2 regions of the Gemella taiwanensis genome follow, and region 2 is predicted to be linked to the other one. Evidence: predicted binding sites of a transcription regulator. Region 2 holds the regulator's gene; the other holds the start of a gene.

Region 1 (3,447 bases), on a different contig from region 2:
AAATGCTGCATTAGCTGCTGAGTCTTTAGGATATGGAATTGTTTATTGTGGTGGAGTAAGAGGTTTTGGAGATAAGATTTCTGAATTACTAAATATTCCCGAAAATGCTTTGTTCCTATGTGGACTAAGTATCGGTGTTAAAGATGAAGAGTTATCTACGGAAAAAGTTAAACCTAGATTACCAGAAGCGGCTAATGTAGGATACAATGAATTCCCTAAATCAAATGTTGAAGTATTAAAAGAATACCGTCAAACTATGGTAGACTTCGCTGAAGCACGTGAGACAAAAACATGGACTAAGAAATTCGCTGATTTCTACGCACAACCTTCAGGAATAGAAAAAGTAACTAAAGAACTATTAGAAAAAAATGGTTTTGTGAGTGAGAAGGAATAAAGAATAAGATTAAATTAGAAAACCGCTTATGTAGTTGCATGCTAGATAAGCGTTTTCAACTAACGAACACCTTTCTTAATTTTCATATTGTTATCATTAGATTTTCATGATATATTTTAGATAGTGGAATATAAGTATTATTAATGTTTAGTTGCAAATTTATTTTTAATTTCTATTTTATAAAGGAGGTTCTTCTTATGAAATATAAAAAATTTAAGTTAACGACTTCTATTTTATCATTAGGTAAATTTAATAACCACATTTTTAGATCTGAACAAGCTATACAACAATTATATTGGCAAGATAAAGGTATTGACGCATATTATCATATAAGTAAAAGTATAATGAGCTTAAACTACGTATCTTATGTTGTGATTTAATCATGCTTAATAAATTTTATAACATAATAAGCTTAATACTTTTTCCTATTTTATACTTTTCTTATATAAAAAACACATTAAATATAAACATAAGTCAAGATCATATAAAAACCTTTATTATATTATACTTAATAATGATCCTAAGTATAATTATTGAATATTTGTATAGTAAGAAAATGAAAAATAAAAAATAACAAATTAATTTAACAAAAAATAGACGTAAGATAGAGTTTAGATATATAGATGCATAAATAACTGCCACATATGTATTTTAATAATATATATGTGGTGTTTTTTGCATTTAAAAAACACCTATGAAATTTCATAGGTGTTTTGCAGAGCAGAAATTAATCTCTCTGGGAAAGTTACCAGTAGAGCATATATTTTTATATCTCTAAGATAATAATAAGTATAATATATAGATTAAAGCTTGTCAACAAAAGGATTTATGAGCTTTTTTTCTTTTTTTAATTTTTTTTTAAAAAACTATTGTCAAAAAAGGTCAAACATGCTATAATTTATTTAAGGTCAAAGAAGGTCAAAAAAGATAAAACTTAAATATATTCTATAAAACCTTTTAGTTTATTGAGTATTTAGGTGTATCTTTTGAAGAGTGTTTCTATTATTAGAGATACTGATCAACGAATAAATGTACCGTTTGATCTAATAATTTAATCAAAGGAGATTTACAATGGATATTAATAGTTTTACTAATAGTGTGAAAGAAATCTTAGCGAAATCTTCCGAATTTGCAACAGATAAAAAAAGTCAAAGTATTACGAGTGAGATGTTCTTAAAAGCGGCACTTACTGGTAGTAATTTATATAGTGATATATTAGGAAGAGTAAATGTTGATAAGGTGAATTTAACTCATGAGTTAGATAATGAGATTGCGAAGGTAAATAGTGTAGAAGGAGATAATATCAATTACGCTAGTTACTTAAGTAATGATTTGAATACTTTATTAATAGAAGCTAATAAATACAAAGAGAAATATGAAGATAAATTTATTTCGTGTGAACATATAGTTCTAGCGAGTTATTTAAAAAATAGTATAGTAAAAAAATATATTGATAATGTAACTACATTAAAAGATTTAGTAGCCGTTATCGATAATATCAGAGGAGGTAAAAAAGTTATGAACGAAAATCCAGAAAACAACTACGAAGTTTTAGAGAAATATGGTCGTGACCTTGTAGAAGCTGCACGTAGTGGTAAAATTGATCCTGTAATAGGACGTGATGAAGAAATAAGAAATGTAATTAGAATTTTATCAAGAAAAACAAAAAATAATCCAGTGTTGATAGGGGAACCTGGGGTAGGTAAAACTGCGATTGTTGAGGCACTGGCTCAACGTATTGTGCGTGGTGATGTACCTGAAAGTCTTAAAGACAAAACTGTATTTGAACTTGACCTTACTAGTTTAGTCGCAGGAGCTAAATATCGTGGTGAGTTTGAAGAACGACTAAAAGCTGTATTAAAAGAAGTTAAAGAACAAGAAGGAAAAATAATTCTATTTATAGATGAAATTCACATGCTTGTTGGTGCTGGTAAAACTGATGGAGCAATGGATGCTGGTAACATCTTAAAACCAATGCTTGCTCGTGGTGAACTACACTGTATCGGTGCTACAACTCTTAATGAATATCGTCAATATATCGAAAAAGACTCAGCGTTAGAACGTCGTTTCCAAAAAGTTCTTGTTAAAGAGCCTACTGTAGAAGATACAATCTCAATTCTACGTGGTCTTAAAGAAAGATTTGAAGTTTATCACGGTGTGAAAATCTCTGACCGTGCGATTGTAGAAGCTGCTGAATTATCTAACAGATATATTACTGATAGATTCTTACCGGACAAAGCTATCGATTTAATCGACCAAGCTTGTGCTACTATTAAAACTGAAAATTCATCTAATCCAGCTGAATTAGATACAATTAATCGTAAAGTTATGCAACTTGAAATAGAAGAAAAAGCCCTAAGTGGAGAAGATGATGATGTATCTAAAAAACGTTTAGAAAACTTAAAAGAAGAGTTAGCTAATCTAAAAGAAGAACAAAATAAACTTCAATTACAAGTTGATAGTGAAAAAGAAAAATTATCAGCTGTTAAAAATCTTCGTGAAAAAATCGATAGAGTTAAATTAGAATTAGAACAAGCTCAAAATAGCTATGATTTAGAAAAAGCTTCTGAATTACAATATTCTACTTTACCAAAATTAATTCAAGAATTAGAAGAGCTAGAAGAAAAATCTAAACACGAAGAATATAAACTTCTAAAACAAGAAGTTACTGAAGATGAGATTGGATTTATCGTAAGTCAAATGACTGGTATTCCTGTAACTCGTCTAGTAGAAACTGAAAAAGAAAAATTATTACATCTTGCAGATACTATTCATGAAAAAGTAATTGGTCAAGATGAAGCTGTAGAGAGTGTAACTAATGCAATCTTACGTTCTCGTGCTGGTATCGCTGATCCTAATAGACCAATCGGTAGCTTCCTATTCTTAGGTCCTACTGGGGTAGGTAAAACTGAGCTTGCTAAAGCATTAGCTCTTAACTTATTTGATGATGAACGTAACATCGTGCGTATCGACATGAGTGAATACATGGAAAAACACTCAGTTAGTCGTTTAATCGGTGCCCCTCCAGGATACATCGGATATGAAGAAGGTGG
Region 2 (3,447 bases):
TTTTTGCTGCTATTTCAAATTCTTGATTAATTACAGCTCTATCTTTTTCTTTATTTAAACGACTTAATTCATCTTCATATTCTTTTAATTTCTCTGGAGATTTATAAAATCTTAGTTTAACTTTAGAACAAGCTTCATCGATAAGGTCAATTGCTTTATCTGGTAAACATCTATCAGTAATATAAGTTGTACTTAACTTAACCGCTGCATCTAAAGCTTCATCTAAAATTTCCACATTATGATGTTCTTCATATTTATGGCGTAATCCTTCTAGAATTTTAATTGAATCTTCTGTATTTGGTTCTTCAACTTTAATCGGTTGGAATCTACGTTCTAAAGCTGCATCTTTTTCAAAATATTTTCTATATTCTTCGGTAGTTGTAGCTCCTATACATTGAATTAAACCACGTGATAATGCTGGTTTTAAGATGTTTGATGCATCAGCACTACCTTCAGTTCCTCCAGCACCAATTATCGTATGAATTTCATCGATGAATAAAATAATATCTCCTGCATCTTCAATTTCAGTAATAATATTTTTTAATCTTTCTTCGAATTCACCACGATATTTAGTACCTGCAAGTAAAGTTCCCATATCTAGAACCATAACTCTCTTACCCAATAAATTACTAGGAACATTTTGAGATACTATTCTTTCCGCTAAACCTTCAACAATAGCTGTTTTCCCTACCCCAGGTTCTCCAATTAATACCGGATTATTCTTAGTACGTCTATTTAGTATCTCTATCATTCGAGTAATTTCTTTATCACGAGCTAAAACAGGGTCTAATTTATTATTAAAGGCATCTTTTGTTAAATCCTTAGCTAATGAATTTAGTGTTTTAGTTTTTGCTGAACTATCTTCTGGTGCTTCTAATTTTTTAAATCCATCGAATAATTTAGACAGTAACCCCTGGCTTTGTTTTAATAATTCAAATAGTTCCGTAATTAACGCATCAACATTAACTCCTAACTTGTCAGTTAATAAACGAACAGCAGTCCCTGTTTTTTCATTAAGTAAAGATAACAGTAAGTGCTCACTTGTAACTACAAAACTAGATGTATCATCTGCAAACTGTTGACTTTTTTCTATAGTTCTAACAGCTCCATTAGTATAATCTATTTTCATTAGAACATTGCGATAAAAATCAGTACCTTCTAATTCTGCTTCATAAAAGTCTACTACGTTTTTTCTGAAGTCATCATAATAAACACCATATTTATTAAGTGTTTTACATGCTAATGTATTATTCATACTCAACATAGCTAATAGTAAGTGTTCAGTCCCTACAGCCTTAACACCAAAATCATTAGCTTCTTCTTTTGCTGTCGTTAGCACCATAAGGGCTGTTTCATTAAATCTTATGTACATAACCTTATCCTCTCTTATTATATTTTATATTTGTTAAAAATCTTATTGTTAAATCTTTTAAATTTGCTTTTGTTTTAGAAATCATCTCTTCAGCACTATTATCATCAATATGCTCTAAGAACTGATTATGCACTTCTGTAACAATCTCTACGCTATCTATAAAATGATTGTAATCAAATTTATCTATGTATTCTTTTTCAAGTAGAATTTTAGCTATTCTCATAGCTTCATCTACCTCTAAAATTTCATTATCTATTGTCTCAATTAAATAGTCTATGTAATCTTTATTTTTGTGAAGGGTTATTTTAGTAATCCTAATAAATCCTCCCCCTCCACGTTTACTTTCTATAATAAATCCATGTTCCGGAGTAAATCTCGTTTTTATTACATAATTTAATTGGGATGGTACACAGTCAAATTTTTGTGCGACATTACTTCTTTTAATAATTATATGATCTTCTGTTGCCTCATTAAATAAGTTCATAATATATTGTTCAAGAATATCTGTCATATTATTATTCATAAGGGCACCTCCTTTATTGACTAAAATTGACCTTTATTAAATTATACTACATCTACAATATTTTGTACACAAAAAACATTGATTTTTAAGCCTAAATACATAAAAAAAGAGAACGTTTTTATAAAATCGAAATATTATATAAATCAATATTATAAAGTCATTCTCTTTTTAATTTTTAATAAATTTCTATATCTAAATCACAATCTATATCTAGCTAATTAATTATTTAATTTTGATTTTCTATTAAATATTAAATTCATTACAATAGCAACTATTGTTCCTAGTACAATACCACTATCCGTAAACATACGAATAAAGCTTGGTAATTGTGAAAATGCTGTTGGTACTGTAGTAACACCAAGTCCTAATCCAACTGAACAAGCTATTATCATAAGATTTTCCTGTTTCGCAAAATCTGTATTACCTAACATCTTAACCCCATACGCAAGTACCATACCAAACATACTAATCATCGCCCCTCCTAATACTGGTTGAGGTACGATTGTAGCTAAAGCTCCGATTTTTGGAATAGATCCAAAAACTAGTAGTAAAAGCACCATTACATACATCACTTTTTTACTCTTAACACCTGAAATTTGCACAAGCCCTACATTTTGAGAATAAGTTGTATACGGGAATGCATTTACTAATGAACCTATCATTACAGCTAAACCTTCAGCTAAGTACCCTCTTCGTAAATCTGGTTCTTTAACTTCTTGATTACAAATATTTCCTAGGGCATAATATACACCAGTTGATTCAATCATACTAACAATCCCCACTATAACAAATGTTAAAATAGCACTCATGTTAAATTCAAAACCAGTAAATTTAAATGGTGTTGGGTGCTGGAACCAACCCGCTTGTGATACTTCTGATAAACTCACCAACCCCATAAAACTAGCAATAATTGTACCAGATACTAAACCTAGAAGAATAGCTATTGATTGAATAAATCCTGTAGTGAATTTATATATTACTAAAATAATTGCTAAAGTGATACATGCTAATAAAATATTTTTTGGATTCCCAAAATCTTTTGATCCTTGTCCACCTGCAATATAGTTCATCGCAACAGGCACTAAAGTAATACCAATAATCGTAACTACACTTCCTGTAACAACTGGAGGGAATAATTTAGCCACCTTTGCAAAGAATGGAGCTATTAAAACTACTACTAATCCAGAAACGAAAATAGCTCCATACATAGTTGGCAATCCAGAACTATTACCTATAGCTATCATCGGTGCTACTGCCGTAAAAGTACATCCAAGAACAACAGGTAAACCAATACCTGTAAATTTTCCTTTATATACTTGTAGGAATGTTGCTACCCCACACATGAAAATATCAACTGACACCAAATAAGTTGTTTGTTCTGCTGAAAGACCTAATCCACCAGCCACAATTATCGGAACAATAACTGCTCCTGCGTACATTGCTAGTACGTGTTGTAAACTTAATATAAAAGTTTTCAAAATTCTTATCTCCTTAGTTATATATTATTTTTTGACAAATATAACTATATAAATACAAAAAATCACCTATAATT

Evidence for each region. Region 2 encodes CtsR, which represses protease genes until heat stress. Its sites were predicted from a motif close to ATGGTCAATAAAGGTCAAACA; they were not measured.
Region 1: the regulator CtsR is predicted to act here: its motif matches at 1,263-1,283, upstream of clpB (ATP-dependent chaperone ClpB).

What each region holds. Positions count from the first base shown of each region.
Region 1 covers NZ_JBSMTL010000001.1:422,933-426,379, forward strand. The annotation lists gene ACWOA3_RS02010 (nitroreductase family protein) at 1-394, shown strand, start outside; gene ACWOA3_RS02015 (hypothetical protein) at 592-774, shown strand; gene clpB (ATP-dependent chaperone ClpB) at 1,466-3,447, shown strand, end outside.
Region 2 covers NZ_JBSMTL010000005.1:51,330-54,776, reverse strand. The annotation lists gene ACWOA3_RS05350 (AAA family ATPase) at 1-1,372, opposite strand, end outside; gene ACWOA3_RS05345 (CtsR family transcriptional regulator) at 1,377-1,895, opposite strand; gene ACWOA3_RS05340 (solute carrier family 23 protein) at 2,114-3,373, opposite strand.